4 regions of the Cytobacillus sp. ABV4_503 genome follow, and region 1 is predicted to be linked to each of the others. Evidence: a T-box and tRNA genes for the amino acid it is inferred to sense, from the RefSeq annotation. Region 1 holds a T-box; the other regions hold tRNA genes.
What was found. The T-box of region 1 lies ahead of proS (proline--tRNA ligase). A T-box ahead of a tRNA ligase gene usually reads a tRNA of that ligase, here a tRNA-Pro.
Positions count from the first base shown of each region.

Region 1 (5,295 bases):
GGAGCTTCTGTCCAAGACAGATATTGATGTAAATCATGTAAATGATCTCGGCTGGACAGCTTTATTGGAAGCAATTATTTTGAATGATGGAAATGTAATACAGCAGCAAACTGTGCAATTGCTAATCGATGGCGGGGCGGATGTGAATATTCCGGATGGAAATAATGTAACTCCTCTGCAGCATGCACGTGAGAAAGGATTTAAAGAGATTGAACGTATTTTGTTAACAGCAGGAGCAAAATAGGCCTGTAATTATTAAGATCCACTAAAAATGAGAATGAGGTGTCATAAAAATGAACAAAAAGGCAAAAGCAATAACATCAATACTTCTTGGATTTACATTAGTAGCAACGGGGTGCAGCGCTGGTGCAAACGCCCAGGAAAATCATAGTAAGCAGAAGCAGGAACAAGCGGTTAAAGAGACTAAAAAGAATCAATTAACCAAGGGACAGGAAATGGCTAACATTCTCAGCAGCACAAATTGGCAAGGTACAAGAGTGTATGACAAAAATAAGAACGACTTAACAAAAGAGAATGCAAACTTCATTGGTCTTGCGAAATATGATGTGAAATCAGGAAGATATGAATTTTTCGATGCGAAGACAGGCGAAAGCCGCGGCGATAAGGGAACTTTCTTTTTAACCAATGATGGGAAGAAGAGAATATTAATTTCAGAATCAATGAATTATCAAGCTGTTGTCGAAATGACAAAACTATATAAAGATATTTTCACTTATAAAAGAATAGGAAAAGACGCTAATGGCAACGACGTAGAGGTATTTGTTGAACATGTTCCATATAAAGGAAATGGGCTTTCTTTTACTGATCCGGACAAGCAGCTGGACGCTGTTACGGGGGATATAGTTAATGACACAGATGGAGATAAGATTCTAGGCAGCACCCTCTGGAACGGGACAAAGGTATTAGATGAAGACGGCAATGATGTAACAAAGTATAATACGATGTTTATAAGTCTGGCAAAATTTGATGACAAAACGAATAAATATGAATTTTTCAATCTTGAAACAGGAAAAAGCCGCGGTGATTTTGGCTACTTCGATATTGTTAACGAAAATAAAATAAGAGCCCATGTTTCAATTGGAGCTAATAAGTATGGTGCAGCGCTTGAACTTACCGAACTAAATAAGAATAAATTTACGTATAAAAGAACGGGTAAAGACAAAGATGGCAAAGATATAACGGTGTTTGTTGAACATGAACCTTATAAGGGTGATTTTAAACCGAAATTCACTAAATAATAAACATCAAAAAGGAATGGATTTTCCGTTCCTTTTTGTTTACTTTAAACATAAACTTTTCTTATTGGAAATCAATAGTATGTTTAAAAAAAAGCATACCAATGCAATGAAAGAAGGAAATACTAAAGAAGAAACGAATGAAATTAAAGATAGATATAAATAGATTTAATGGGGGATGCTATGTCAAAGTATATTAGTATTTTTTTCTTATTTGCAATCGTAAGTGTCTTACTCTTTTTTATATTTGGTTCAGTATTCATGGGTGGAGGCAACCCGGCAGAAGAAAGTGTTTATATATTTGGAACAATAGTTGTATTACTGCTATCGTTTATAATATCACAGCTTTTCTATTTAATAGATTTGTTTAAGAACCGGTAATTCCCTGTCTTTATGACTATACAAATATATTGAAGAAAAGTATCATTTTTTGGGGAGTATGCTGAGGAGAGTTGCTATGTGTATATAGTTAATAAGACAATCAATGCAATAAAGTCCGATCGGTTAGATAATCATGGATTCTTTTAATTGGAAGAATAACTATTAGATTGAGGTGTCATGAATGATATTAGTCAGTTCTTGTTTAGCAGGGTTGGAAGTGAGATATAACGGCACTCATTGCTTAAATCAAAGGATCCGTCAAATGCTGGACCAGAAGCAGGCAATCACTGTTTGTCCTGAGGTGCTTGGAGGTTTTTCAACACCAAGAGAACCTGCTGAAATAATAGATGGTGATGGAGCAGATGTTCTTGATGGCAAAGCTAAGGTAATTGAAAAATCAGGCAGAGATGTTACGGATTTGTACATAAAAGGAGCCTATATGACGCTAAGAAAAGCCCAAGAACTGCAAGTTACCACAGTGGTGCTAAAAGAGTATAGCCCCTCCTGTGGAAGTTCCATGATTTATAACGGCGAGTTTAAGGGCAACAAAATACCTGGAGATGGAGTTACGTCGGCCTTGCTTAAAAGGAATGGCATTAACGTAGTATCAGAAGAATGTTTGGCTGATTTACTTGGATGACGGAGCTCCTGGTTAGTTCCGATTACTATATTGCTGTCTTTAATGTTCAAGTTGAAAGCCTGAACCATTCTCATGCTTTGCTAAAATGCAGGCAGAGTCTAAACGGCTGAAGCAGGTTATGCTGAGCAAAAGATTTGGCCTAGTTATTTAACCAAGACCGGCTTGCCAAGTTCATCAAATGCATGCTTAAAGTCAAATGCGAAAGAAGCAGGCCCATGCTGGATATAAAAATCATATCTTTTGAAAGCTTCCTTCCAGGATACATCCGATAACATATCTGTCCACCAAACCACATAGTTTGGCTGTCTCTCTGGTAGAGGCCCAAACCACTTATTCCTGTCCAGCAATGCCTGCCTATGATGGCCAGAATAAGTAAACTGATATAAAGACTGAAGGTTTTTCCATACTGTTAAGGTGAGAATGGGGGTACCCTCTCCTTTAATCGTTTCTTCAGGGAACTTCGCTCTATTTGGTGAGAATTCTTTTATGAGGTGCCCGGTTTTAGCAGCCTCTCGCATGACTTCATTTCCCGCTTCAAAAAACTCCCTGGAGGCAGGGTGTTCTTCTGAATGCTTCAGCCGTCCAACCGTCAAAATAGCCACAAATGCCAAGTTAATTCCTCCATTATCTTTTTTACCTACATATATTCCATAAGGACTGGACCAATACCTGGGAGACGGGATAATAATTTAATGGCTGTTGCCAGATATACAGTTCTCAAGCAAGTTTAAGAATGGGCATTTAAAATGGGAAGGTTATTTTACTTCCCTTAATCCTTTCCCTGAAAGAATATCCTGAATACCTTCCTCACAAACGCCATATGAACGCCAGGAACACGTTTCGCAAACAGTTTGTATATCTGAGGGAAGTGCATACTTTTGGATGCTCGACTCAATGTCCTTCCAATACAGGATTTGACCAATTTTAAGTCCCAGTTTTTCTAAAATAATAGCATCTCTTGCGTAAATATCGTCGTGTTCACAGTGGTATTCACCTGAGTTGGGATACTTTTCACACAGCTGATCTGGCCCTTTTACAAGCTGTACCCATGTCCTGGGATTGTCTCTCAAGGCTTGATGCAAACGTGTCATATTTTCCACGTATTCCTGGGAATAGCCCATTCCCCGATATCCCAGTAGGCAAAAAAGATGATGGCCCCGAAGCTTATACATAAAATCACCCCAATTTAACTTTTATGTTTGAATGTTAACTAAATATAAATATAGTTAACATACTTGTTTATCATAACATTTAAAATTGGTCAGCTGAGGGTCATTTTAGCTAACCTGGTTTACAGCCTTTCGGGGCAGGCTGTTTAAAATGGAAAATAAACTCCTGTAAATATTGAATTGCCTTTGACAAGTTGATATATTAACTTATATATATGGAATCAATGATGTGATCAAGTAAATAAGGATTGTGAAACAGAAAATATAGCCTGGGCTGAAAGCTATATCACCTCTCCTTATTGAACCCTGCCACGGAGATGTTAGTAAAGCTAACCGGGTCGTTTCGTTACAAACGTACAGAGGACTTTATATTGTGATTAAAGTCGAACTAAGGTGGTACCACGTCTATTAGCGTAAAGACGTCCTTTTGATGGACTCTTTATGCTTTTTTATTTTTTAAATCACTTTTCAGGAGGAAGAGAAGATGTCTCAAAAACCAAACCACTTTACAAAATGGTATCTTGATACGATTCAAAAAGCTGAATTATTTGATTACACCCCAGTTCGCGGCTGTATTGCCTTTAAGCCGGATGGATATGAAATATGGGAACATATTCAGGCAGAAATGGATAAGCGGTTCAAAGAAACCGGTCACCGTAATGCATATTTTCCTATGTTAATTCCAGAAGCCTTTTTTCAAAAGGAGAAGGATCACATTGAAGGGTTCTCACCAGAACTTCCATGGGTAACAGAAGCTGCCGGAGAGAAACTGGAGGAACGTCTTGCACTGCGCCCAACTTCTGAAACCATGATCGGACATTTGTATTCAGATTGGATTAAGAGTTATCGGGATTTGCCATTATTAATCAATCAATGGGCAAATGTATTCCGCTGGGAGAAGAAAACTCTTCCATTTATCCGCACTTCTGAATTTTTATGGCAGGAAGGCCATACGGCTCATGTGGATGAAGAAGATGCGCGTAAGGAAACCATGCAAATGCTGGCCATTTATAAAGAAGTTGTAGAAGGATTACTTGCGATTCCGGTTTATGATGGACAAAAGACACCATCAGAACGCTTTGCCGGTGCGATTGATACTTTTTCCATTGAAGCGATGATGAAAGATGGAAAAGCTGTGCAGGCAGGTACCTCACACTACTTAGGTACAAAATTTGCGGAAGCTTTCGATATCAAATATTTGAATAAAGAAAATAAACATACCTATGTCCATACTACATCCTGGGGTACGTCTACACGGTTAATTGGCTCCGTCATCATGGTTCATGGAGATGAGCAAGGTCTTGTGCTGCCTCCAAAAATAGCACCGACTCAAGTTGTGCTGATTCCAGTCGGGCCATGGAAAAAGAACCCTGCCATTATGGAGAAGCTGGACGAAATCTTTGCCGCACTAAAGGCAGAAGGAATTCGTGTCCGTCTTGATGATTCAGATCAATCACCAGGCTATAAATTTAATGAGTGGGAACTAAAAGGCGTACCTGTGCGAATTGAACTTGGCCCGCGTGATTTAGACCAAAATCATGGCTTGATGAAAGCACGTGATCTAGACGAGAAAGTTTCCGTACCATTAGAATCCATTGTAGACAGCATTAAAAAAGAGCTTGAAACCATGCAGAATCGTCTATTCGAAAAAGCAAAAGCATTCCGCTCGGAGAATTCGCACACACATATCGATACAATGGAACAGTTAGAAAAGCACATAGCAGAATCCGAATTAAATGACACCATTCCTGGCTGGATTTTAGCTGGCTGGTGCGGAGAAGACGCCTGTGAAGAAAGTGTAAAAGAAAAAACAAAATTCACAACAAGGAACATACCGTTCAACCCTCCG
Region 1 is NZ_JBSWTH010000001.1:318,429-323,723, forward strand. Features, by position in the region: gene ACXAD1_RS01695 (ankyrin repeat domain-containing protein) at 1-244, shown strand, start outside; gene ACXAD1_RS01700 (DUF4822 domain-containing protein) at 294-1,259, shown strand; gene ACXAD1_RS01705 (2-thiouracil desulfurase family protein) at 1,819-2,277, shown strand; gene ACXAD1_RS01710 (DUF3291 domain-containing protein) at 2,421-2,879, opposite strand; gene ACXAD1_RS01715 (DUF1284 domain-containing protein) at 3,033-3,449, opposite strand; T-box leader at 3,662-3,876, shown strand; gene proS (proline--tRNA ligase) at 3,931-5,295, shown strand, end outside.

Region 2 (5,295 bases), on a different contig from region 1:
GTAGAGCATTCGGCTGTTAACCGAACGGTCGCAGGTTCGAATCCTGCCTGCGGAGCCATATTTGGGGAAGTACTCAAGTGGCTGAAGAGGCGCCCCTGCTAAGGGTGTAGGTCGCGTAAGCGGCGCGAGGGTTCAAATCCCTCCTTCTCCGCCAGAAAATTCTGACAATGGCCCGTTGGTCAAGCGGTTAAGACACCGCCCTTTCACGGCGGTAACACGGGTTCGAATCCCGTACGGGTCACTTTTTTTGTTTCCGACGGTATTTATATGGATGGTCCCGTGGTGTAGCGGTTAACATGCCTGCCTGTCACGCAGGAGATCGCGGGTTCGATTCCCGTCGGGACCGCCATTTGTTATTGGGCTATAGCCAAGCGGTAAGGCACCGGACTTTGACTCCGTCACTCGCAGGTTCGAATCCTGCTAGCCCAGCCATTTTTAAATGAGCCATTAGCTCAGTCGGTAGAGCAGATTGCAGCATCAGTGAATTTCTTCATCCGAATAGCAATCTGTGACAAAGCGGTTTAGCTTTGGAACATCTGACTGCACTTATCAGGCTTTAGGAAGTCTCATAAAAGTATGAGCCATTAGCTCAGTCGGTAGAGCATCTGACTTTTAATCAGAGGGTCGAAGGTTCGAGTCCTTCATGGCTCACCATTTCAATTTCAAATTGCGGGTGTGGCGGAATTGGCAGACGCACCAGACTTAGGATCTGGCGCCGCAAGGCGTGGGGGTTCGACTCCCTTCACCCGCACCATTAATTACCATTGAGATGAGTACCACGTTTTGGTATGATGTTACTTGTCGCTTCATTAAGCGGTCGTGGCGGAATGGCAGACGCGCTAGGTTGAGGGCCTAGTGGGGGCAACCCCGTGGAGGTTCAAGTCCTCTCGGCCGCACCAAAAAAGTTGTTGACATTTTGATTTTAGGTCGTTATAATATAAGAGTTGCTTTAAAAGATGCGCCCGTAGCTCAATTGGATAGAGCGTTTGACTACGGATCAAAAGGTTAGGGGTTCGACTCCTCTCGGGCGCGCCATATTACGGGGAGTAGCTCAGCTTGGTAGAGCACTTGGTTTGGGACCAAGGGGTCGCAGGTTCGAATCCTGTCTTCCCGACCATTCGGGAAACAATAATATTATATGCGGGTGTAGTTTAGTGGTAAAACCTCAGCCTTCCAAGCTGATGATGAGGGTTCGATTCCCTTCACCCGCTCCAAACTTACTGATTGATCTTTGAAAACTGAACGAACAAAAACGTCAACGTTAATTCTTTAGTCTTTTTTGAAAAGACAACTTATGAGCTTAATCAACTCTTATATGGAGAGTTTGATCCTGGCTCAGGACGAACGCTGGCGGCGTGCCTAATACATGCAAGTCGAGCGGACAGATGGGAGCTTGCTCCCTGAAGTCAGCGGCGGACGGGTGAGTAACACGTGGGCAACCTGCCTGTAAGACTGGGATAACTCCGGGAAACCGGGGCTAATACCGGATGATTCTTTCCCTCACATGAGGGAAAGCTGAAAGATGGTTTCGGCTATCACTTACAGATGGGCCCGCGGCGCATTAGCTAGTTGGTGAGGTAACGGCTCACCAAGGCGACGATGCGTAGCCGACCTGAGAGGGTGATCGGCCACACTGGGACTGAGACACGGCCCAGACTCCTACGGGAGGCAGCAGTAGGGAATCTTCCGCAATGGACGAAAGTCTGACGGAGCAACGCCGCGTGAGTGATGAAGGTTTTCGGATCGTAAAACTCTGTTGTTAGGGAAGAATAAGTATCGGAGTAACTGCCGGTACCTTGACGGTACCTAACCAGAAAGCCACGGCTAACTACGTGCCAGCAGCCGCGGTAATACGTAGGTGGCAAGCGTTGTCCGGAATTATTGGGCGTAAAGCGCGCGCAGGCGGTTCCTTAAGTCTGATGTGAAAGCCCCCGGCTCAACCGGGGAGGGTCATTGGAAACTGGGGAACTTGAGTGCAGAAGAGAAGAGTGGAATTCCACGTGTAGCGGTGAAATGCGTAGAGATGTGGAGGAACACCAGTGGCGAAGGCGACTCTTTGGTCTGTAACTGACGCTGAGGCGCGAAAGCGTGGGGAGCAAACAGGATTAGATACCCTGGTAGTCCACGCCGTAAACGATGAGTGCTAAGTGTTAGAGGGTTTCCGCCCTTTAGTGCTGCAGCAAACGCATTAAGCACTCCGCCTGGGGAGTACGGCCGCAAGGCTGAAACTCAAAGGAATTGACGGGGGCCCGCACAAGCGGTGGAGCATGTGGTTTAATTCGAAGCAACGCGAAGAACCTTACCAGGTCTTGACATCTCCTGACAACCCTAGAGATAGGGCGTTCCCCTTCGGGGGACAGGATGACAGGTGGTGCATGGTTGTCGTCAGCTCGTGTCGTGAGATGTTGGGTTAAGTCCCGCAACGAGCGCAACCCTTGATCTTAGTTGCCAGCATTCAGTTGGGCACTCTAAGGTGACTGCCGGTGACAAACCGGAGGAAGGTGGGGATGACGTCAAATCATCATGCCCCTTATGACCTGGGCTACACACGTGCTACAATGGATGGTACAAAGGGCTGCGAGACCGCGAGGTTAAGCGAATCCCATAAAACCATTCTCAGTTCGGATTGCAGGCTGCAACTCGCCTGCATGAAGCCGGAATCGCTAGTAATCGCGGATCAGCATGCCGCGGTGAATACGTTCCCGGGCCTTGTACACACCGCCCGTCACACCACGAGAGTTTGTAACACCCGAAGTCGGTGGGGTAACCTTTTGGAGCCAGCCGCCTAAGGTGGGACAGATGATTGGGGTGAAGTCGTAACAAGGTAGCCGTATCGGAAGGTGCGGCTGGATCACCTCCTTTCTAAGGATATTTACATGAAACGTGACGTGTTTTGTTCGTTCAGTTTTGAGAGTTCAATCTCTCAATGAAAGAGTCGTTCTTTGAAAACTAGATAATGTTAATGAAGAAGCAATAACCGAGTAATCGCCATTTTAGTCAATTCTCTCTATGTTAAATAGAGTTAAAAACCTTTGATGCTTGTTCATCTTCGATGAACCCGTCAAATACGGTTAAGTTAGAAAGGGCGCACGGTGAATGCCTTGGCACTAGGAGCCGATGAAGGACGGTACTAACACCGATATGCTTCGGGGAGCTGTAAGTAAGCTTTGATCCGGAGATTTCCGAATGGGGAAACCCCCTATCCGTAATGGGATAGGATCTTTACCTGAATACATAGGGTATTGAAGGCAGACCCGGGGAACTGAAACATCTAAGTACCCGGAGGAAGAGAAAGCAAACGCGATTCCCTGAGTAGCGGCGAGCGAAACGGGATTAGCCCAAACCAAGAGGCTTGCCTCTTGGGGTTGTAGGACACTCTACACGGAGTTACAAAGGAACGAGGTAAATGAACAGGTCTGGAAAGGCCGGCCAGAGAAGGTAAAAGCCCTGTAGTTGAAACTTCGTTCCCTCCAGAGTGGATCCTGAGTACGGCGGGACACGAGAAATCCCGTCGGAAGCAGGGAGGACCATCTCCCAAGGCTAAATACTCCCTAGTGACCGATAGTGAACCAGTACCGTGAGGGAAAGGTGAAAAGCACCCCGGAAGGGGAGTGAAAGAGATCCTGAAACCGTGTGCCTACAAGTAGTTAGAGCCCGTTAATGGGTGATAGCGTGCCTTTTGTAGAATGAACCGGCGAGTTACGATTACATGCGAGGTTAAGTTGAAGAGACGGAGCCGCAGCGAAAGCGAGTCTGAATAGGGCGAATGAGTATGTGGTCGTAGACCCGAAACCAGGTGATCTACCCATGTCCAGGGTGAAGTCCAGGTAACACTGGATGGAGGCCCGAACCCACGCACGTTGAAAAGTGCGGGGATGAGGTGTGGGTAGCGGAGAAATTCCAATCGAACTTGGAGATAGCTGGTTCTCTCCGAAATAGCTTTAGGGCTAGCCTCATGTAGTAAGAGTCTTGGAGGTAGAGCACTGTTTGGACTAGGGGCCCCCATCGGGTTACCGAATTCAGACAAACTCCGAATGCCAAAGACTTATCCATGGGAGTCAGACTGCGAGTGATAAGATCCGTAGTCAAGAGGGAAACAGCCCAGACCACCAGCTAAGGTCCCAAAGTATACGTTAAGTGGAAAAGGATGTGGAGTTGCTTAGACAACCAGGATGTTGGCTTAGAAGCAGCCACCATTTAAAGAGTGCGTAATAGCTCACTGGTCGAGTGACTCCGCGCCGAAAATGTACCGGGGCTAAACGTATCACCGAAGCTGTGGATTGACATCTTCCGATGTCAGTGGTAGGAGAGCGTTCTAAGGGCGTTGAAGCCAGACCGCAAGGACTGGTGGAGCGCTTAGAAGTGAGAATGCCGGTATGAGTAGCGAAAGATGGGTGAGAATCCCATCCACCGAATGCCTAAGGTTTCCTGAGGAAGGCTCGTCCGCTCAGGGTTAGTCGGGACCTAAGCCGAGGCTGAAAAGCGTAGGCGATGGACAACAGGTTGATATTCCTGTACCACCTCTTTACCGTTTGAGCAATGGGGGGACGCAGGAGGATAGGGTAAGCGCGCTGCTGGATTAGCGCGTCCAAGCAGTTAGGCCGGTAACGAGGCAAATCCCGTTACCACACAGGCTGAGCTGTGACGGCGAGGGAAATTTAGTACCGAAGTTCCTGATTCCACACTGCCAAGAAAAGCCTCTAGCGAGGGAAAAGGTGCCCGTACCGCAAACCGACACAGGTAGGCGAGGAGAGAATCCTAAGGTGAGCGAGAGAACTCTCGTTAAGGAACTCGGCAAAATGACCCCGTAACTTCGGGAGAAGGGGTGCTCATTAGGGTGCATAGCCCTGATGAGCCGCAGTGAATAGGCCCAGGCGACTGTTTAGCAAAAACACAGGTCTCTGCGAAGCCGCAAGGCGAAGTATAGGGGCTGACGCCTGCCCGGTGCTGGAAGGTTAAGAGGAGAGGTTAGCGCAAGCGAAGCTTTGAATCGAAGCCCCAGTAAACGGCGGCCGTAACTATAACGGTCCTAAGGTAGCGAAATTCCTTGTCGGGTAAGTTCCGACCCGCACGAAAGGCGTAACGATCTGGGCACTGTCTCAACGAGAGACTCGGTGAAATTATAGTACCTGTGAAGATGCAGGTTACCCGCGACAGGACGGAAAGACCCCGTGGAGCTTTACTGTAGCCTGATATTGAATTTTGGTACAGCTTGTACAGGATAGGTAGGAGCCTGAGAAGCCGGAGCGCCAGCTTCGGTGGAGGCGTCGGTGGGATACTACCCTGGCTGTATTG
Region 2 is NZ_JBSWTH010000002.1:117,719-123,013, forward strand. Features, by position in the region: tRNA gene ACXAD1_RS25570 (tRNA-Asn) at 1-58, shown strand, start outside; tRNA gene ACXAD1_RS25575 (tRNA-Ser) at 64-154, shown strand; tRNA gene ACXAD1_RS25580 (tRNA-Glu) at 170-241, shown strand; tRNA gene ACXAD1_RS25585 (tRNA-Asp) at 274-349, shown strand; tRNA gene ACXAD1_RS25590 (tRNA-Gln) at 358-432, shown strand; tRNA gene ACXAD1_RS25595 (tRNA-Lys) at 579-654, shown strand; tRNA gene ACXAD1_RS25600 (tRNA-Leu) at 670-754, shown strand; tRNA gene ACXAD1_RS25605 (tRNA-Leu) at 814-899, shown strand; tRNA gene ACXAD1_RS25610 (tRNA-Arg) at 959-1,035, shown strand; tRNA gene ACXAD1_RS25615 (tRNA-Pro) at 1,041-1,117, shown strand; tRNA gene ACXAD1_RS25620 (tRNA-Gly) at 1,141-1,214, shown strand; rRNA gene ACXAD1_RS25625 (16S ribosomal RNA) at 1,313-2,862, shown strand; rRNA gene ACXAD1_RS25630 (23S ribosomal RNA) at 3,070-5,295, shown strand, end outside.
Region 2: it encodes a tRNA-Pro, which carries the amino acid that the T-box ahead of proS (proline--tRNA ligase) is inferred to sense. The anticodon was not compared.

Region 3 (5,295 bases), 120 kb from region 1:
ATCCTTAAAAGCTTGTGTTTTTCCTGTTTGCTTAATAACAGTTTCCACCATCTATCCCCCCTTTATTTCACCGTAATGGTGGTGCTCATCATCTGATGGCCCGCACCGCAGTACTCATTGCAAAGAACCAAATATTCACCTGGCTTATCAAATTTCTGAGTGATCTTTTGTACATAGCCAGGCACAACCATTGCATTTAAGTTCGTGTCGGCAACCTGAAAGCCATGCACGACATCTTTTGATGTCATAGTAAAATGAACCGTTGATCCTGCAGGCACTTCAATTTCATTTGGGGTAAAGCTGAATACCTGAAGGGTCATAACCACTTCATACTCATTGTCGCCTATCTTCTTAATCCCGGGAATATTAAACGGCTCTGTCTCATCCACTTTTTGAGGATCAATTCGCTCTCCATAGCTTGGCGGCCCCATCTCCAGGGCGAATGTCTGATAGCCCGTAATCAGCATGAATCCAATAATCATTCCAAAGCTTAATATCAGCCATATCTTCTCCGACCGATGCATCATTTTTTATCCCCCCTATAATCTGGCCATGTAAAGACCATACACAATTAAATAAGTAACAAAGATCCCAAGTCCCACAACTGTAACTGAAAAGAACGTACCCCTTAGAGAGTTATGTTCCTTTAAACTGCTTTGGCCCACTTTTCGCGTTTCCACCTTCCATCAGCTCCTTAGCTTTGTTACCTACATCATAGTTGAGAAGGGTTTTCATAAAAGTGAAATGAATCACACTTTTTTTAAATATCTCGCAGGCAAAATGCTGAAATACTAGCAAAAACATAGTAATATCAAGGCTTTCTTCCATTGAATTCTGTACTGGCAAGCATAACGATTCACAAATAGTTCACATAAACTCACCTGATTTAGAAAATCACGCAATCCTCTTAAATCTGGCTTTAAAGATATAAAGGTAATATATATAAATTGATCCAATAACGGTTCTATAAAGGGGTTATCAAACACAAAAAAAACTAATTCCTATTGGAATTAGTTTGAAAATGGTATGTATAATGGTGGGCCTAAATGGACTCGAACCATCGACCTCACGCTTATCAGGCGTGCGCTCTAACCAGCTGAGCTATAGGCCCATATGTTGGAGCGGGTGAAGGGAATCGAACCCTCATCATCAGCTTGGAAGGCTGAGGTTTTACCACTAAACTACACCCGCATATGAATATGGTTTGGAGGCAACACCCGGATTTGAACCGGGGATGGAGGTTTTGCAGACCTCTGCCTTACCACTTGGCTATGCTGCCTTAAAAATGGCTGGGCTAGCAGGATTCGAACCTGCGAGTGACGGAGTCAAAGTCCGGTGCCTTACCGCTTGGCTATAGCCCAATAATAAATAATGCTGTCAAAAGAATAATGGGGCGATTGATGGGAATCGAACCCACGAGTGTCGGAGCCACAATCCGATGCGTTAACCACTTCGCCACAACCGCCACTATCCTACTGGCAGGGGTAGTAGGAATCGAACCCACATCAAAGGTTTTGGAGACCTTCGTTTTACCATTAAACTATACCCCTATATAAATGGTGGAGGGGGGCAGATTCGAACTGCCGAACCCGAAGGAGCGGATTTACAGTCCGCCGCGTTTAGCCACTTCGCTACCCCTCCAAGTCTGAAAAGACTTAGGAAATGGTGGCTCAGGACGGAATCGAACCGCCGACACAAGGATTTTCAGTCCTTTGCTCTACCGACTGAGCTACTGAGCCATATAATATTTTTTCCCCTAAAGCTAAATACATGTGCTTCAAAGCCCTGCGTTCTTTGTTGCAGATTTTAAAAGCATGCTATTCGATGATGTTGAAGCTTCGCAGCTTCATTCTTTTAAAATCCTCTACCGACTGAGCTACTGAGCAATATATTATTAATTTTTTAAAAATGGCGGTCCGGACGGGACTCGAACCCGCGACCTCCTGCGTGACAGGCAGGCATTCTAACCAACTGAACTACCGGACCAGATTGCGGGGGCAGGATTTGAACCTGCGACCTTCGGGTTATGAGCCCGACGAGCTACCGGACTGCTCCACCCCGCGATAGTATTATTAATGTGATTTTCCCATGCTCACATCTAGCATTTTATCTCGCAGCTTATTCAATGAAGTACCGCCCCGATTTCAGAAAGATTATTCAAGCAGCAGCTCAATCGGTGCGCTGAAGTAATTCCTTCGAAGTTTATTCGGGCGTGCTCCACCCCGCGATAGTATTATTAAATGAAATATGGAGGAGGAAAGGGGATTCGAACCCCTGCGCGGTTTGACCCGCCTGTCGGTTTTCAAGACCGATCCCTTCAGCCGGACTTGGGTATTCCTCCGATGTAATAAAAAATAATCATATTGGTAGCGGCGGAGGGGATCGAACCCCCGACCTCACGGGTATGAACCGTACGCTCTAGCCAGCTGAGCTACACCGCCGAAATGATTATATATTTATGGTGGAGCCTAGCGGGATCGAACCGCTGACCTCCTGCGTGCAAAGCAGGCGCTCTCCCAGCTGAGCTAAGGCCCCATGTAATAATAGAAGTGTCTCTGGTCGGGAAGACAGGATTCGAACCTGCGACCCCTTGGTCCCAAACCAAGTGCTCTACCAAGCTGAGCTACTCCCCGTAATATGGCGCGCCCGAGAGGAGTCGAACCCCTAACCTTTTGATCCGTAGTCAAACGCTCTATCCAATTGAGCTACGGGCGCAAAATAATGGAGCGGAAGACGGGATTCGAACCCGCGACCCCCACCTTGGCAAGGTGATGTTCTACCACTGAACTACTTCCGCTTAAAGAATGGTGCGGGTGAAGGGAGTCGAACCCCCACGCCTTGCGGCGCCAGATCCTAAGTCTGGTGCGTCTGCCAATTCCGCCACACCCGCAATATGAAATTAAAATGGTGAGCCATGAAGGACTCGAACCTTCGACCCTCTGATTAAAAGTCAGATGCTCTACCGACTGAGCTAATGGCTCATACTTTTATGAGATTTCCTAAAGCCTGATACGTGCAGTCAGATGTTCCAAAGCTAAACCGCTTTGTCACAGATTGCTACTCGTGTGAAGAGTCTCACTGATGCTGCAATCTGCTCTACCGACTGAGCTAATGGCTCATACCTTAAGAGGAGAAAATCGCTCGTCCAAAAGTAATGGTGGAGGATGACGGGATCGAACCGCCGACCCTCTGCTTGTAAGGCAGATGCTCTCCCAGCTGAGCTAATCCTCCAAAATGGTGACCCCTACGGGATTCGAACCCGTGTTACCGCCGTGAAAGGGCGGTGTCTTAACCGCTTGACCAAGGGGCCATATATAATTACCCAATTAGGGTGCCCGGCAGCGTCCTACTCTCACAGGGGGACAGCCCCCAACTACCATCGGCGCTGAGAAGCTTAACTTCCGTGTTCGGTATGGGAACGGGTGTGACCTTCTCGCTATCGCCACCGGACTATTTGATTGAAGAAACTTCGTTCCCTCAAAACTAGATAATGCATGAAGAAGTATTGCCGAGTATTCACCAATGACTTGTCTAGCTTCGGCTCCTAACTTCTCGGCCGTTTCGATCCGTCCCTCCAAATCCCAAAACCAGGATTTGAATGGCCGGCTCTCCAACGTCTTTCGAAGTTGAACAGTCGCCTCCGCTTTTCGTTTTGGTTAAGTCCTCGATCGATTAGTATCAGTCAGCTCCACATGTCGCCACGCTTCCACCTCTGACCTATCAACCTGATCATCTTTCAGGGATCTTACTAGCTTGACGCTATGGGAAATCTCATCTCGAGGGGGGCTTCATGCTTAGATGCTTTCAGCACTTATCCCTTCCGCACATAGCTACCCAGCGATGCCTTTGGCAAGACAACTGGTACACCAGCGGTGCGTCCATCCCGGTCCTCTCGTACTAAGGACAGCTCCTCTCAAATTTCCTGCGCCCACGACGGATAGGGACCGAACTGTCTCACGACGTTCTGAACCCAGCTCGCGTACCGCTTTAATGGGCGAACAGCCCAACCCTTGGGACCGACTACAGCCCCAGGATGCGATGAGCCGACATCGAGGTGCCAAACCTCCCCGTCGATGTGGACTCTTGGGGGAGATAAGCCTGTTATCCCCGGGGTAGCTTTTATCCGTTGAGCGATGGCCCTTCCATGCGGAACCACCGGATCACTAAGCCCGACTTTCGTCCCTGCTCGACTTGTAGGTCTCGCAGTCAAGCTCCCTTGTGCCTTTACACTCTGCGAATGATTTCCAACCATTCTGAGGGAACCTTTGGGCGCCTCCGTTACTTTTTAGGAGGCGACCGCCCCAGTCAAACTGCCCACCTGACACTGTCTCCCGCCCCGATCAGGGGCGCGGGTTAGAATTTCAATACAGCCAGGGTAGTATCCCACCGACGCCTCCACCGAAGCTGGCGCTCCGGCTTCTCAGGCTCCTACCTATCCTGTACAAGCTGTACCAAAATTCAATATCAGGCTACAGTAAAGCTCCACGGGGTCTTTCCGTCCTGTCGCGGGTAACCTGCATCTTCACAGGTACTATAATTTCACCGAGTCTCTCGTTGAGACAGTGCCCAGATCGTTACGCCTTTCGTGCGGGTCGGAACTTACCCGACAAGGAATTTCGCTACCTTAGGACCGTTATAGTTACGGCCGCCGTTTACTGGGGCTTCGATTCAAAGCTTCGCTTGCGCTAACCTCTCCTCTTAACCTTCCAGCACCGGGCAGGCGTCAGCCCCTATACTTCGCCTTGCGGCTTCGCAGAGACCTGTGTTTTTGCTAAACAGTCGCCTGGGCCTATTCACTGCGGCTCATCAGGGCTATGCACCCTAATGAGCACCCCTTCTCCCGAAGTTACGGGGTCATTTTGCCGAGTTCCTTAACGAGAGTTCTCTCGCTCACCTTAGGATTCTCTCCTCGCCTACCTGTGTCGGTTTGCGGTACGGGCACCTTTTCCCTCGCTAGAGGCTTTTCTTGGCAGTGTGGAATCAGGAACTTCGGTACTAAATTTCCCTCGCCGTCACAGCTCAGCCTGTGTGGTAACGGGATTTGCCTCGTTACCGGCCTAACTGCTTGGACGCGCTAATCCAGCAGCGCGCTTACCCTATCCTCCTGCGTCCCCCCATTGCTCAAACGGTAAAGAGGTGGTACAGGAATATCAACCTGTTGTCCATCGCCTACGCTTTTCAGCCTCGGCTTAGGTCCCGACTAACCCTGAGCGGACGAGCCTTCCTCAGGAAACCTTAGGCATTCGGTGGATGGGATTCTCACCCATCTTTCGCTACTCATACCGGCATTCTCAC
Region 3 is NZ_JBSWTH010000001.1:199,321-204,615, reverse strand. Features, by position in the region: gene ACXAD1_RS01040 (cbb3-type cytochrome c oxidase subunit I) at 1-51, opposite strand, end outside; gene ACXAD1_RS01035 (cytochrome c oxidase subunit II) at 63-527, opposite strand; gene ACXAD1_RS01030 (cytochrome c oxidase subunit 2A) at 540-680, opposite strand; tRNA gene ACXAD1_RS01025 (tRNA-Ile) at 1,035-1,111, opposite strand; tRNA gene ACXAD1_RS01020 (tRNA-Gly) at 1,118-1,191, opposite strand; tRNA gene ACXAD1_RS01015 (tRNA-Cys) at 1,206-1,279, opposite strand; tRNA gene ACXAD1_RS01010 (tRNA-Gln) at 1,287-1,361, opposite strand; tRNA gene ACXAD1_RS01005 (tRNA-His) at 1,390-1,465, opposite strand; tRNA gene ACXAD1_RS01000 (tRNA-Trp) at 1,477-1,550, opposite strand; tRNA gene ACXAD1_RS00995 (tRNA-Tyr) at 1,558-1,641, opposite strand; tRNA gene ACXAD1_RS00990 (tRNA-Phe) at 1,664-1,739, opposite strand; tRNA gene ACXAD1_RS00985 (tRNA-Asp) at 1,910-1,986, opposite strand; tRNA gene ACXAD1_RS00980 (tRNA-Met) at 1,990-2,063, opposite strand; tRNA gene ACXAD1_RS00975 (tRNA-Ser) at 2,249-2,341, opposite strand; tRNA gene ACXAD1_RS00970 (tRNA-Met) at 2,365-2,441, opposite strand; tRNA gene ACXAD1_RS00965 (tRNA-Ala) at 2,460-2,535, opposite strand; tRNA gene ACXAD1_RS00960 (tRNA-Pro) at 2,557-2,633, opposite strand; tRNA gene ACXAD1_RS00955 (tRNA-Arg) at 2,639-2,715, opposite strand; tRNA gene ACXAD1_RS00950 (tRNA-Gly) at 2,723-2,797, opposite strand; tRNA gene ACXAD1_RS00945 (tRNA-Leu) at 2,806-2,890, opposite strand; tRNA gene ACXAD1_RS00940 (tRNA-Lys) at 2,906-2,981, opposite strand; tRNA gene ACXAD1_RS00935 (tRNA-Val) at 3,156-3,231, opposite strand; tRNA gene ACXAD1_RS00930 (tRNA-Glu) at 3,236-3,310, opposite strand; rRNA gene rrf (5S ribosomal RNA) at 3,334-3,450, opposite strand; rRNA gene ACXAD1_RS00920 (23S ribosomal RNA) at 3,653-5,295, opposite strand, start outside.
Region 3: it encodes a tRNA-Pro, which carries the amino acid that the T-box ahead of proS (proline--tRNA ligase) is inferred to sense. The anticodon was not compared.

Region 4 (5,295 bases), 3.7 Mb from region 1:
CATGTAGTAAGAGTCTTGGAGGTAGAGCACTGTTTGGACTAGGGGCCCCCATCGGGTTACCGAATTCAGACAAACTCCGAATGCCAAAGACTTATCCATGGGAGTCAGACTGCGAGTGATAAGATCCGTAGTCAAGAGGGAAACAGCCCAGACCACCAGCTAAGGTCCCAAAGTATACGTTAAGTGGAAAAGGATGTGGAGTTGCTTAGACAACCAGGATGTTGGCTTAGAAGCAGCCACCATTTAAAGAGTGCGTAATAGCTCACTGGTCGAGTGACTCCGCGCCGAAAATGTACCGGGGCTAAACGTATCACCGAAGCTGTGGATTGACATCTTTCGATGTCAGTGGTAGGAGAGCGTTCTAAGGGCGTTGAAGCCAGACCGCAAGGACTGGTGGAGCGCTTAGAAGTGAGAATGCCGGTATGAGTAGCGAAAGATGGGTGAGAATCCCATCCACCGAATGCCTAAGGTTTCCTGAGGAAGGCTCGTCCGCTCAGGGTTAGTCGGGACCTAAGCCGAGGCTGAAAAGCGTAGGCGATGGACAACAGGTTGATATTCCTGTACCACCTCTTTACCGTTTGAGCAATGGGGGGACGCAGGAGGATAGGGTAAGCGCGCTGCTGGATTAGCGCGTCCAAGCAGTTAGGCCGGTAACGAGGCAAATCCCGTTACCACACAGGCTGAGCTGTGACGGCGAGGGAAATTTAGTACCGAAGTTCCTGATTCCACACTGCCAAGAAAAGCCTCTAGCGAGGGAAAAGGTGCCCGTACCGCAAACCGACACAGGTAGGCGAGGAGAGAATCCTAAGGTGAGCGAGAGAACTCTCGTTAAGGAACTCGGCAAAATGACCCCGTAACTTCGGGAGAAGGGGTGCTCATTAGGGTGCATAGCCCTGATGAGCCGCAGTGAATAGGCCCAGGCGACTGTTTAGCAAAAACACAGGTCTCTGCGAAGCCGCAAGGCGAAGTATAGGGGCTGACGCCTGCCCGGTGCTGGAAGGTTAAGAGGAGAGGTTAGCGCAAGCGAAGCTTTGAATCGAAGCCCCAGTAAACGGCGGCCGTAACTATAACGGTCCTAAGGTAGCGAAATTCCTTGTCGGGTAAGTTCCGACCCGCACGAAAGGCGTAACGATCTGGGCACTGTCTCAACGAGAGACTCGGTGAAATTATAGTACCTGTGAAGATGCAGGTTACCCGCGACAGGACGGAAAGACCCCGTGGAGCTTTACTGTAGCCTGATATTGAATTTTGGTACAGCTTGTACAGGATAGGTAGGAGCCTGAGAAGCCGGAGCGCCAGCTTCGGTGGAGGCGTCGGTGGGATACTACCCTGGCTGTATTGAAATTCTAACCCGCGCCCCTGATCGGGGCGGGAGACAGTGTCAGGTGGGCAGTTTGACTGGGGCGGTCGCCTCCTAAAAAGTAACGGAGGCGCCCAAAGGTTCCCTCAGAATGGTTGGAAATCATTCGCAGAGTGTAAAGGCACAAGGGAGCTTGACTGCGAGACCTACAAGTCGAGCAGGGACGAAAGTCGGGCTTAGTGATCCGGTGGTTCCGCATGGAAGGGCCATCGCTCAACGGATAAAAGCTACCCCGGGGATAACAGGCTTATCTCCCCCAAGAGTCCACATCGACGGGGAGGTTTGGCACCTCGATGTCGGCTCATCGCATCCTGGGGCTGTAGTCGGTCCCAAGGGTTGGGCTGTTCGCCCATTAAAGCGGTACGCGAGCTGGGTTCAGAACGTCGTGAGACAGTTCGGTCCCTATCCGTCGTGGGCGCAGGAAATTTGAGAGGAGCTGTCCTTAGTACGAGAGGACCGGGATGGACGCACCGCTGGTGTACCAGTTGTCTTGCCAAAGGCATCGCTGGGTAGCTATGTGCGGAAGGGATAAGTGCTGAAAGCATCTAAGCATGAAGCCCCCCTCGAGATGAGATTTCCCATAGCGTCAAGCTAGTAAGATCCCTGAAAGATGATCAGGTTGATAGGTCAGAGGTGGAAGCGTGGCGACATGTGGAGCTGACTGATACTAATCGATCGAGGACTTAACCAAAACGAAAAGCGGAGGCGACTGTTCAACTTCGAGAGACGTTGGAGAGCCGGCCATTCAAATCCTGGTTTTGGGATTTGGAGGGACGGATCGAAACGGCCGAGAAGTTAGGAGCCGAAGCTAGACAAGTCATTGGTGAATACTCGGAAAACTTCTTCATGCATTATCTAGTTTTGAGGGAATGAAAAATATGAAATTTCCTCTTGAAAAATCCTAAAAAGACGGTATAATAAAACTTGTCTTTGAAAAATAGTCTGGTGGCGATAGCGAGAAGGTCACACCCGTTCCCATACCGAACACGGAAGTTAAGCTTCTCAGCGCCGATGGTAGTTAGGGGCTGTCCCCTTGTGAGAGTAGGACGCTGCCGGGCGTTAATAATGGAGGATTAGCTCAGCTGGGAGAGCATCTGCCTTACAAGCAGAGGGTCGGCGGTTCGATCCCGTCATCCTCCACCATCAATTTAATTATACAAGCTGCCGGTGTAGCTCAATTGGTAGAGCAACTGACTTGTAATCAGTAGGTTGGGGGTTCAAGTCCTCTCGCCGGCACCACTTTAGCGAGCCATTAGCTCAGTCGGTAGAGCAGATTGCAGCACCAGTGAATTACTTCACCCGAATAGCAATCTGTGACAAAGCGTTTAGCTTTGGAACATCTGACTGCACATTTCAGGCTTTAGGAAGTCTCATAAAATATGAGCCATTAGCTCAGTCGGTAGAGCATCTGACTTTTAATCAGAGGGTCGAAGGTTCGAGTCCTTCATGGCTCACCATTTTAATTTAATATTGCGGGTGTGGCGGAATTGGCAGACGCACCAGACTTAGGATCTGGCGCCGCAAGGCGTGGGGGTTCGACTCCCTTCACCCGCACCATTCTTTAAGCGGAAGTAGTTCAGTGGTAGAACATCACCTTGCCAAGGTGGGGGTCGCGGGTTCGAATCCCGTCTTCCGCTCCATTTTTTGCCGGGGTGGCGGAACTGGCAGACGCACAGGACTTAAAATCCTGCGGTAGGTGACTACCGTACCGGTTCGATTCCGGTCCTCGGCACCAGAAGAATTTAATAATGCGCCCGTAGCTCAATTGGATAGAGCGTTTGACTACGGATCAAAAGGTTAGGGGTTCGACTCCTCTCGGGCGCGCCATTATTAACGGGGAGTAGCTCAGCTTGGTAGAGCACTTGGTTTGGGACCAAGGGGTCGCAGGTTCGAATCCTGTCTTCCCGACCATTTATTATTGGGGCCTTAGCTCAGCTGGGAGAGCGCCTGCTTTGCACGCAGGAGGTCAGCGGTTCGATCCCGCTAGGCTCCACCATTATTATTTTAACATTTCGGCGGTGTAGCTCAGCTGGCTAGAGCGTACGGTTCATACCCGTGAGGTCGGGGGTTCGATCCCCTCCGCCGCTACCATTTAATTAAACAATGCTGGACCTTTAGCTCAGCTGGTTAGAGCAGACGGCTCATAACCGTCCGGTCGTAGGTTCGAGTCCTACAAGGTCCACCACTTTCATTTATACGGAGGAATACCCAAGTCCGGCTGAAGGGATCGGTCTTGAAAACCGACAGGCGGGTCAAACCGCGCAGGGGTTCGAATCCCCTTTCCTCCTCCATATTTTTAATAATACTATCGCGGGGTGGAGCAGTCCGGTAGCTCGTCGGGCTCATAACCCGAAGGTCGCAGGTTCAAATCCTGCCCCCGCAATCTGGTCCGGTAGTTCAGTTGGTTAGAATGCCTGCCTGTCACGCAGGAGGTCGCGGGTTCGAGTCCCGTCCGGACCGCCATTTTTATAAAATAAACAATATACGGCTCAGTAGCTCAGTCGGTAGAGCAAAGGACTGAAAATCCTTGTGTCGGCGGTTCGATTCCGTCCTGAGCCACCATCTTTAATCTTAACGCGGGTGTAGTTTAGTGGTAAAACCTCAGCCTTCCAAGCTGATGATGAGGGTTCGATTCCCTTCACCCGCTCCAAAATGGGCCTATAGCTCAGCTGGTTAGAGCGCACGCCTGATAAGCGTGAGGTCGATGGTTCGAGTCCATTTAGGCCCACCATTTTATATTATTGTTCCGCAGTAGCTCAGTGGTAGAGCATTCGGCTGTTAACCGAACGGTCGTAGGTTCGAATCCTACCTGCGGAGCCATATATGGGGAAGTACTCAAGTGGCTGAAGAGGCGCCCCTGCTAAGGGTGTAGGTCGGGTAACCGGCGCGAGGGTTCAAATCCCTCCTTCTCCGCCATATTGGCCCCTTGGTCAAGCGGTTAAGACACCGCCCTTTCACGGCGGTAACACGGGTTCGAATCCCGTAGGGGTCATACAAAAAAGCTGTCAACAATTTGTTGGCAGCTTTTTTTCTGTCTTTTCTGTTCTGTTCCAGCATACCTTCAGTTAGTTACATCTCTGTTTTTTAATCAAACTTCTCTTCTTCCTTGCTTAATTTATTGCCTGGATTATTCAAATCGATCTCGGAAGATATCCCCGTATAGGGGCCTCTAAACATATCACCAGTGGCCATAATCTTTCCATCCGGTGCTTCAAATAACGGAACTCTTACTTCATTTTTTGATGCCTCATTCAATAATAATTCCTCTTCTTTATTACTCAAAATATTATTCTCCTTTCATTTTTTGCTTGCATACTTTGTCTTATTTTGTCTGAGTTTACCGGAGATTATGTCGAAGTCTGTTAAATTGGGCAGAATGTTATCGGATTATAGCGGGTTTTAGACATTGTTGTCATAAAATTAAAAAAACTTTTACAAGGATTTTTCTCATGTTCCGCGAATATAACAGGAAAGTCAAAAGAAACGAGACTGGGTGGGGAGAAGGATGGTAGTGGATACTTTGTTTCCAACCGATTATCAGCTGCATTTGTTCCATGAAGGGACATATTATGAAAGTCACCAGTTATTTGGTGCACATGTTGTTTCCAATGGCGGAGATGTGTTTACCCGCTTTTGTGTTTGGGCACCGAATGCTGAAGTTATCAGATTAGTCGGTGATTTTAATGATTGGAATGGAGAAGGCTATACCTTACATAGAGTGAATAATGAAGGTGTCTGGTTTATTCAGCTGGATGGAAACATGGAAGGTGCCTTGTATAAGTATGAAATTGAAACAAAGAAAGGAGATGTTTTATTAAAGGCTGATCCTTATAGCTTTTTTTCAGAAGTAAGGCCCAATACAGCATCTAAAGTATATTCGCTGGACGGGTATCAGTGGAATGACAGCAAATGGATCCAAAAAAAAGAAATGAAGT
Region 4 is NZ_JBSWTH010000001.1:4,033,097-4,038,391, reverse strand. Features, by position in the region: rRNA gene ACXAD1_RS20330 (23S ribosomal RNA) at 1-2,051, shown strand, start outside; rRNA gene rrf (5S ribosomal RNA) at 2,302-2,418, shown strand; tRNA gene ACXAD1_RS20320 (tRNA-Val) at 2,428-2,503, shown strand; tRNA gene ACXAD1_RS20315 (tRNA-Thr) at 2,524-2,599, shown strand; tRNA gene ACXAD1_RS20310 (tRNA-Lys) at 2,742-2,817, shown strand; tRNA gene ACXAD1_RS20305 (tRNA-Leu) at 2,833-2,917, shown strand; tRNA gene ACXAD1_RS20300 (tRNA-Gly) at 2,926-3,000, shown strand; tRNA gene ACXAD1_RS20295 (tRNA-Leu) at 3,007-3,095, shown strand; tRNA gene ACXAD1_RS20290 (tRNA-Arg) at 3,111-3,187, shown strand; tRNA gene ACXAD1_RS20285 (tRNA-Pro) at 3,195-3,271, shown strand; tRNA gene ACXAD1_RS20280 (tRNA-Ala) at 3,281-3,356, shown strand; tRNA gene ACXAD1_RS20275 (tRNA-Met) at 3,375-3,451, shown strand; tRNA gene ACXAD1_RS20270 (tRNA-Ile) at 3,469-3,545, shown strand; tRNA gene ACXAD1_RS20265 (tRNA-Ser) at 3,559-3,651, shown strand; tRNA gene ACXAD1_RS20260 (tRNA-Met) at 3,670-3,743, shown strand; tRNA gene ACXAD1_RS20255 (tRNA-Asp) at 3,747-3,823, shown strand; tRNA gene ACXAD1_RS20250 (tRNA-Phe) at 3,847-3,922, shown strand; tRNA gene ACXAD1_RS20245 (tRNA-Gly) at 3,937-4,010, shown strand; tRNA gene ACXAD1_RS20240 (tRNA-Ile) at 4,015-4,091, shown strand; tRNA gene ACXAD1_RS20235 (tRNA-Asn) at 4,106-4,180, shown strand; tRNA gene ACXAD1_RS20230 (tRNA-Ser) at 4,186-4,276, shown strand; tRNA gene ACXAD1_RS20225 (tRNA-Glu) at 4,281-4,352, shown strand; gene ACXAD1_RS20220 (hypothetical protein) at 4,445-4,642, opposite strand; gene glgB (1,4-alpha-glucan branching enzyme) at 4,866-5,295, shown strand, end outside.
Region 4: it encodes a tRNA-Pro, which carries the amino acid that the T-box ahead of proS (proline--tRNA ligase) is inferred to sense. The anticodon was not compared.